Thermoplasma volcanium GSS1: one gene and its partners. The protein of the gene in region 2 binds, or shares a complex with, the protein of the main gene of each other region. Links are inferred from orthologs where the notes say so. Each region holds a gene or a part of one and is shown on either strand. Other genes may lie near its edges.

The links.
Region 1: rpl7ae (region 2) and TVG_RS01715 share a complex: the UniProt entries of both Methanocaldococcus jannaschii proteins name them as parts of the 50S ribosomal subunit. The link is inferred for Thermoplasma volcanium GSS1 from one-to-one orthologs.
Region 3: rpl7ae (region 2) and rpl3p share a complex: the UniProt entries of both Methanocaldococcus jannaschii proteins name them as parts of the 50S ribosomal subunit. The link is inferred for Thermoplasma volcanium GSS1 from one-to-one orthologs.

What each region holds. Positions count from the first base shown.
Region 1 is NC_002689.2:332,647-335,615, forward strand. It holds TVG_RS01715 (50S ribosomal protein L23), read left to right. Parts: upstream 1-1,343; coding sequence 1,344-1,595; downstream 1,596-2,969. Other genes in the region: rpl3p (50S ribosomal protein L3), read left to right, coding at 1-580; rpl4p (50S ribosomal protein L4), read left to right, coding at 589-1,344; TVG_RS01720 (50S ribosomal protein L2), read left to right, coding at 1,604-2,308; TVG_RS01725 (30S ribosomal protein S19), read left to right, coding at 2,295-2,750; TVG_RS01730 (50S ribosomal protein L22), read left to right, coding at 2,756-2,969. UniProt on the Methanocaldococcus jannaschii protein: Binds to 23S rRNA. One of the proteins that surrounds the polypeptide exit tunnel on the outside of the ribosome.
Region 2 is NC_002689.2:436,046-438,932, reverse strand. What follows is about bases 60-2,768. They hold rpl7ae (50S ribosomal protein L7Ae), read right to left. Parts: upstream 1,743-2,768; coding sequence 1,377-1,742; downstream 60-1,376. Other genes in these bases: TVG_RS08765 (SDR family oxidoreductase), read right to left, coding at 2,134-2,768; TVG_RS02345 (30S ribosomal protein S28e), read right to left, coding at 1,157-1,366; TVG_RS02350 (50S ribosomal protein L24e), read right to left, coding at 954-1,157; ndk (nucleoside-diphosphate kinase), read right to left, coding at 511-954; infB (translation initiation factor IF-2), read right to left, coding at 60-533. Also shown: more of infB, read right to left, coding at 1-59; more of TVG_RS08765, read right to left, coding at 2,769-2,887. UniProt on the Methanocaldococcus jannaschii protein: Multifunctional RNA-binding protein that recognizes the K-turn motif in ribosomal RNA, the RNA component of RNase P, box H/ACA, box C/D and box C'/D' sRNAs.
Region 3 is NC_002689.2:331,419-334,228, reverse strand. It holds rpl3p (50S ribosomal protein L3), read right to left. Parts: upstream 1,999-2,810; coding sequence 1,003-1,998; downstream 1-1,002. Other genes in the region: TVG_RS01700 (zinc ribbon domain-containing protein), read right to left, coding at 2,419-2,810; rpl4p (50S ribosomal protein L4), read right to left, coding at 239-994; TVG_RS01715 (50S ribosomal protein L23), read right to left, coding at 1-239. UniProt on the Methanocaldococcus jannaschii protein: One of the primary rRNA binding proteins, it binds directly near the 3'-end of the 23S rRNA, where it nucleates assembly of the 50S subunit.

The DNA of each region.
Region 1 (2,969 bases), 100 kb from region 2 along the record:
AAGAAATAAGGATGTACCTGGGATCCCATCAAAGAAACCAGAGATATTTGAACTAAGGATAGGTGGAGGAAATTCTGTGAAGGAAAGATTTGAATACGCTACGGCACATCTCGGAAAAACAATAAGATTCGAAGACTTTTCTAAACCTGGAAAATTTGTAGACGTTTTGTCAGTTACTAAGGGTAAAGGATTCACGGGTCACGTTCAGAGATTTGGTGTAAAACTCCTCCCTCGCAAGAATAGGAAGCATAGGAGAATGATTGGTACGCTGGGCCCGTGGCATCCAGATTGGGTTAGGAATACTGTGCCTCAGGCAGGTCAGATGGGGTACCAGCAAAGAACAATAAGCAATGTTAGAGTTCTTAAATATTCGAAGGGGGAAGATGCGGATACAATAAATGTGAGAGGCGGTTTTCTCCACTATGGCCTCGTAAAAAATGACTATGTCCTATTGTTTGGATCTGTCCCTGGCCCTGCCAAGAGGCTTATAAAGATGAGAGATCCGGCTAGGCAGAAAGTACCGGATATAGATAATGTCAAGCTTGATTACATATCATTAGAATCTAAGCAAGGTGATTGAATACGAAGGTGCCTATATATTCAATAAATGGTGAAAAGAGAGGTGAGATAGACCTCCCTGAAATATTTAACTATAGTGTTAGAGAAGACTTAATTCGAAAGGCTTTCAGAGCTATATCACTTTCACTTCGTCAACCGTATGGTTCGTCTCCTCTTGCTGGATTGAGGAGGGTGGGTCATACAACCAAGCCAGGTCTTGGGATATCTAGAATGCCAAGGATTGCTGGTGGATCTAGGGTCGTAGGTATAGCTAGTGCAGTTGGCGGTAAAAGCGCTCATTCTCCGAGAAGCACAAAGAAACTCTATGTAGGGATAAATGAAAAGGAAAGAAAGATGGCAAAATTCAGCGCAATAGCTATGACCGCATCCGCTGATGCTGTAAGGAAGAGAGGTCATAGATTTAGTGAATCTTTGCCATTGCCTGTTGTAGTAGAAGATGCTGTTTCAGGAATTAAGAAAACGAAAGACGCGGTTAATTTACTTAAATCAATAGGACTGTATGAGGATATACTTAGATCAAAGGAAGGTAAACACATACGGGCTGGACGTGGTAAGATGAGAAATAGAAGGTACAAGGTCCCTAAAAGCCTGTTGATAGTTGGAACCGATTCGGTCTCGCTTAAGGTGTTTAAGTCTCTTCCGGGTGTAGACGTTGCGTCAATGGATTCGTTGAGTATAAGGAAGCTAGCGCCGGGAGGGGTTGGAGGTAGGCTTACCGTATATACTGAAAGTGCAATTGAGAAGCTAAGGGAGGCGAATGCGTAATGGGAGACGTTATATTATCACCGGTATCCACTGAGAAGACTGCATTGCTGGCAGAGAAGGAAAATAAACTAACCTTAATAGTCGATAGGAAGGCAACGAAGGAAGACATAAAAAGAGAAGTTGAGAGTAGGTTCTCTGTAAAAGTCGAAGGTATAAACATACTGATAACAAAAAAAGGGAAGAAGGCTATAGTTAAGCTAGCGAAGGAATATTCCGCTGAGGAGATAGCGGAGAGAATAGGTGTGTTTTGAGGTGAATTATGGGTAAACATATAATCCCACAAAGGAGAGGCCATGGAAGTCTCGTTTACAGAAGCCCTAGCCATAGGCATGTCGTAGATGTTAAGCACTTGAAACCAGGCGAATATGTAGTTAAAGACATTATCCACGCACCTGGCAGGAATTCACCACTTCTTGAACTCGTAGATTCAACTGGAAAGAAAGTGTATCAGATTGCTTTTACAGGTGCCTATGTTGGGCAGAAGATAGTTGCCGGGAATGTAGATACAATTAATCCGGGTACTACAACAGTTCTAGCCAATATACCTGATGGGAGTTACGTCTACAACATAGAGAGCAGTCCTGGAGATGGGGGTGAATTTTGCAGAAGCGCAGGTACTTTTGCACTTGTTGTCTCGCATGGAAGTAGAGTTACTTTGAAGTTGCCTTCTGGTTCTATGAGGGATTTCGATCCAAGATGCCGCGCTACTGTTGGAGTAGTAGCAGCTTCAGGAATTATAGATGCTCCAATACTGAAGGCAGGTACTCATGTTCATTATCTGAGGAGTAAGGCGAAGAGGCCGTACACGGTTAGAGGCGTGGCCATGAACGCTGTAAATCACCCGCATGGTGGTGGAAACCATCAACATGTAGGAAGGCCAAGCACTGTTGGTAGGAATGCCCCGCCAGGGAGAAAAGTGGGCAGGCTTTCACCTAAAAGGAGGAAGGTAAATGGTAGTAAATAAGCAAGGTTCGGTAAAGTCCATAAAGAGAAAGGCCAGAAAGTCAAGGAAAGTTACTACTGGCAGAGCTAAGGAGTTCAGTTACAAGGGTTACACACTAGAACAACTACAGGAAATGAGCTTAGAAGAACTTATAAAGATACTTCCTGCCAGAGCAAGAAGATCACTCTCTAGGGAAATGAACCACGACCAGAAGAAACTTGTAGAAAAACTTGAAGGGGATTATGACGACATAAAGACTCACGTAAGAGATGTTATAATATTACCAAGCTACGTAGGTAAAATAGTCGAAGTTTACAATGGCAACAGTTATTCCAAGTTCGAGATAAAGCCGGAAATGATTGGGCATTACCTCGGGGAATTTGTGATGACGAGAAAGGAAGTAAAGCACTCAGGACCGGGTGTTGGCGCAACCCGTTCATCTAAGTTCATGCCATTGAAGTGATTGCTATGAAGGGTTACTCGATGAGTGTGGATGAGAACAACGCAAGAGCTAGGATAGTAGAGGCTGATATATCACTGAAGGATGCTGTAAATATAGCGCATCACATAAGGGGAATGAAGCTTGACTACGCGAAGCAGATACTTGAAGATGTCGTCAGTAAAAAATATGCCATACCATACTTTAGATACCTAGATTCTGTATCACATAGGCCGGGCAAAG
Region 2 (2,887 bases):
TTAACTATATTGTATATTCTGGCGTCGAGCTCGTTGACGTATTCCTGTCTCTGCTTCCTGATAAATTCAGTGAAAAGATTAGTCTTAACATCTGTAAAGAAGGGTATGAGATCGATCTTATTGGCAGCTATTATAAAAGGTGTTTTGAACTTTTTAAGTATGTCTATAGACTCAACTGTCTGCGGCATTATACCTTCATTAATGTCTATCACAAGGACGGCTATATCCGCTAAGGCTCCGCCCCGCGCCCTCATATTGGAAAACGCAACATGGCCAGGCGTATCTATGAAGAGAAGGCCTGGTATCTTCATCCCTTTATTGTTTAACTTTTCGGTGGCCTTTAAAATCTTGTTTATGTCAACCGTCGTGGCAGCTATCCTTTGAGTTATGCCACCAGGCTCTTTATTGGCTACAGCTGTACCTCTAATTATATCCAAAAGAGTGGTCTTGCCATGGTCGACATGGCCAAGAACACATACTATAGGTTGCCGTAATTTCTTTGCAGGAAGGCTAGTAGATGACTTCGTCTCCATAGGCCCATTCTATAATCTCATTATCACTAAAGAAGATAGGCATTTCATGATTATACGCTTCAAGCGAATCAGAAGCGTGTATTATATTCTTTTCGATGCCCATAGAATAATCACCGCGGATAGTACCGGGTTGTGCCTTCGATCCGTCAGTGGCCCCGCTCATTAACCTTACAATTTCAATCGCGTGGGCGCCTTCAAGTATCATCGCAACTATTGGACCAGAAGTTATGTAATTTACCAGATCATTGAAAAATGGTTTATTTTGATGCACAGAATAGTGGGTTTTAGCCTGGTCCTTTGTCATCTGCATGAATTTCATTGCAACTATCTTTAAGCCTTTTTCCTCGAACCTTTCTATTATCTTCCCGACAAGGCGCCGTTTAACTGCATCTGGCTTAAGTAAAACGAGTGTTCGATCCATTATGATCTAGTCCTCATCTTCTTGAGTTCGTGATATTCGTTAGTCCACCTTACGTATCTTGGAACCCTGTTGAGACCAATCATGTTCTTTTTGCACTTATTGGAGCAGAAATAGAGTATTGCTCCGTCCTTCCGTACGTACATTATGCCCGTGCCGGGTTCTATGGTTTTCCCGCAGAAGCTGCATGTCCTTGCCAACACAATCACCTTATAGATAGCTTCTTAGCTTCCCTTGCAGTCTCCATGAGCATGAGGATGTCGCCAACCCTTACTGGCCCGAGCACGTTTCTAGCTATTATCCTGCCCTGATCTCTCCCGGAGAGTATTCTCACTTTTACAGTTGTTGCCTCTCCAGTCATCCCTGTCCGGCCGATTATTTCAACAACTTCTGCTGGGGTCGCCTCATTAGGCATCTACTTCACCTTACTTCTTCAACTGTTCTACGGCGGAGACTATGGACTTATAAAGTTCCTCGTTCTTGCCGTAGTCAACAATCGACACCGATGCTGCAGATGCAATTCCAACTTTTGATCCAAGGTCTGCCTTCTTTTTGACGTATACATAAGGTACTTTCTTATCCTCACATAGGGAAGGCAAATAGTACACAACCTCAGGTGGGTTTACATCCTCTGCTATGACTACCAGCTTACTTTCCCCGCGTTCTATCGACTTTATTACTTCGTTTGTACCTTTCTTGATCTTTCCGCTCCTGAACGCACTTTCCACAAGGTCAAGAGCCTTCTGCGAAACATCTTCGGGAGTTTCAAACTTTACATAGCTTTTCTCCATTTCAATTACCTCCTTCACTTTTAAATCTTCTAAACTTAACCTTAATGCCAATCATATATTTATTTTATTTGAGGCCCGTTAGATACCTATGTATCGAGGGCAGGCTAAGGTTAAATGTTAGAGTATGATGGGATTGTGAGCTCATATATAACGCTTTAGAATTTAGCTTGTGCAACGTTATGCCCCATTGGGGAAACTTTATAAATTTACGTATAATAAAGGAAAATCTGCTGGGTCTATTGCTGGGATAGCCTAGCCTGGTAAGGCGCAGGTCTGGAAAACCTGTGCTCATTAGAGCTCGGGAGTTCAAATCTCCCTCCCAGCGCCTGAAAATACACTTGTCCTAAGGTCAATGAAAAAAAGTCTAAGAGTGATAAAAAAATTAGGAAATTTACTGTAAATTTATAAACATGCCTCCATCGGCAAGCAGCTCGGAGCCAGTTACATAGGTATTATCGTCGGAGACTAAGAAGAGAGCTGGTGCAACCATATCTTCTGGATCACCCAGCCTCCCTACTACAGTCCTTCTCTCCATGTATTTCCTTTTCTCTTCGTTAGAAAGATCGTCTTTATTTATATCAGTAGTTATTGTCCCAGGTTCTAGGCTATTTACGAGTATCCCATATCTACCAAGTACTATCGCTACTGAATGCATGAATCCATTCAGAGCTGATTTTGTCGTTGTGTAGTGAGTCTGAAATTCTCCTCCTACGCGTCCACTTATCGAACTCATTATTAAAATTCGACCTTTGATTCCCTTTTCGATCATGTGCTTGCTCACAGCCTGCGTAATAAAATAATGGCTCTCTACATTCACCTTCCAGACCTTTTCAAAAAGATCTATATCGATTTTGAAGAAATCTTCAAATGGACATATACCCGCATTGTTTATCAATATGTCAACATGTTCAAGTCTGTTATCGTTGATATCCATTGAAACTACTTTCCTGCAACCCACAGAAGAGAATATCTTTGTGGCCAGCAATCCTATTGTTCCCGCACCTATGACAAGGGCCCTATCATCAATTTCAGGTCCAGCCTGAAGTACGCCACGCAGGGCAGTAGCGAGCGGTTCTGCCAATGAAGCTTCAGGGATTTCCTTTATCTCGTAACAAGAGTACTCAGGGACGTTCACATACTCTGCA
Region 3 (2,810 bases), 100 kb from region 2 along the record:
ATTCTCTCCGCTATCTCCTCAGCGGAATATTCCTTCGCTAGCTTAACTATAGCCTTCTTCCCTTTTTTTGTTATCAGTATGTTTATACCTTCGACTTTTACAGAGAACCTACTCTCAACTTCTCTTTTTATGTCTTCCTTCGTTGCCTTCCTATCGACTATTAAGGTTAGTTTATTTTCCTTCTCTGCCAGCAATGCAGTCTTCTCAGTGGATACCGGTGATAATATAACGTCTCCCATTACGCATTCGCCTCCCTTAGCTTCTCAATTGCACTTTCAGTATATACGGTAAGCCTACCTCCAACCCCTCCCGGCGCTAGCTTCCTTATACTCAACGAATCCATTGACGCAACGTCTACACCCGGAAGAGACTTAAACACCTTAAGCGAGACCGAATCGGTTCCAACTATCAACAGGCTTTTAGGGACCTTGTACCTTCTATTTCTCATCTTACCACGTCCAGCCCGTATGTGTTTACCTTCCTTTGATCTAAGTATATCCTCATACAGTCCTATTGATTTAAGTAAATTAACCGCGTCTTTCGTTTTCTTAATTCCTGAAACAGCATCTTCTACTACAACAGGCAATGGCAAAGATTCACTAAATCTATGACCTCTCTTCCTTACAGCATCAGCGGATGCGGTCATAGCTATTGCGCTGAATTTTGCCATCTTTCTTTCCTTTTCATTTATCCCTACATAGAGTTTCTTTGTGCTTCTCGGAGAATGAGCGCTTTTACCGCCAACTGCACTAGCTATACCTACGACCCTAGATCCACCAGCAATCCTTGGCATTCTAGATATCCCAAGACCTGGCTTGGTTGTATGACCCACCCTCCTCAATCCAGCAAGAGGAGACGAACCATACGGTTGACGAAGTGAAAGTGATATAGCTCTGAAAGCCTTTCGAATTAAGTCTTCTCTAACACTATAGTTAAATATTTCAGGGAGGTCTATCTCACCTCTCTTTTCACCATTTATTGAATATATAGGCACCTTCGTATTCAATCACCTTGCTTAGATTCTAATGATATGTAATCAAGCTTGACATTATCTATATCCGGTACTTTCTGCCTAGCCGGATCTCTCATCTTTATAAGCCTCTTGGCAGGGCCAGGGACAGATCCAAACAATAGGACATAGTCATTTTTTACGAGGCCATAGTGGAGAAAACCGCCTCTCACATTTATTGTATCCGCATCTTCCCCCTTCGAATATTTAAGAACTCTAACATTGCTTATTGTTCTTTGCTGGTACCCCATCTGACCTGCCTGAGGCACAGTATTCCTAACCCAATCTGGATGCCACGGGCCCAGCGTACCAATCATTCTCCTATGCTTCCTATTCTTGCGAGGGAGGAGTTTTACACCAAATCTCTGAACGTGACCCGTGAATCCTTTACCCTTAGTAACTGACAAAACGTCTACAAATTTTCCAGGTTTAGAAAAGTCTTCGAATCTTATTGTTTTTCCGAGATGTGCCGTAGCGTATTCAAATCTTTCCTTCACAGAATTTCCTCCACCTATCCTTAGTTCAAATATCTCTGGTTTCTTTGATGGGATCCCAGGTACATCCTTATTTCTTGTAGCGACTATTAACCTTACATCTGCATATGTTTCAGGGACAGGCTTCTCTTTTACTTCCTTAAATGTTGTGATTTTTTTGAACAGCTCCTTATCGAGGTTTTGCGTCCATTTTTCGTATACCACAACCATATTTCCTTCTTCATCCTCGTCATATAGCCTTATCCCTATGACGTCTAGGGGTGGAACCTCGATTACCGTAACAGGAACAAATATAGGTTGACCTGCTGTAACACTGGTTTTTCTGTAGTCTACCATTTCTACGTGCGTCATTCCTACCTTGAACCCAGCGAATCCCTGTACCTTTACAGGTCCTGATATCTCGGGCCAGCTCCTTATCCTTGGTTCTATACTTTTTGCCCTTACCCTAGGGTAATAGGCCATTGATCCTCTTCTCGAATGATGAGGCGTTGCCATCTAATTTCACCACCATATACCGTTACACGCTGCAGCTAGGTCTAAAATATCATTAGACCAGCAGCAATGGGACCATATGGTTGCCCAATGCGTGTATGGCTTTACGGCCTCCTTAACCTGTTAAGATCCGGAGGCCCTAAAGACAGCTCATTTTGAGCACTTTATGTCGGAATGCAATCACAGTTATTAATCTTTCTAGTCTAGTGCTTTTTGAAATAATAAGCACAAATCTGCACCGTGTTCTTTGATAATTTTAGTTTCACTGCTATTTGAATATAGATAAATCCCTATCATACAGGATAAAGTTTTTATATCGTATTCTCTGGATCACGCACAATATACGAATTTCTATAGTATTTAAATCCATTTGCAAATCAAGAAGAGACATCAAAAAATGGCAGCATGCGTTTATGGGCTTTGTCAAATATCCATTGATATTTGGCTTCCTGCCATCTGCTCCACATCTTTTGACTGCTTCACAGCTTCACCTGGCAGGCCTTTATGGGATCGTTTCAGACATGTCCGATACCTGAATGCAATGTTTATGCATGCATTCACATCACGGTCTATCTCAATACCGCAGGAATCACACTTCAGGATCCTGCCATGCTCTATTCTGGCCAGAGTATCACATACCGAGCACATCCTGCTGGTGTTCCTTGTTTCCTTTCTTGTCAGCTCTATGGCAGGAAGGCCTTCCCATGATGCCTTATACATTACCTGGGATGCAAGCATCCCATATGGAAACGCATTCTTAAGAATGAATCTGTAATTATTCCCTTTTCCATCGCCCTTCTTTGTAATCTTATTTA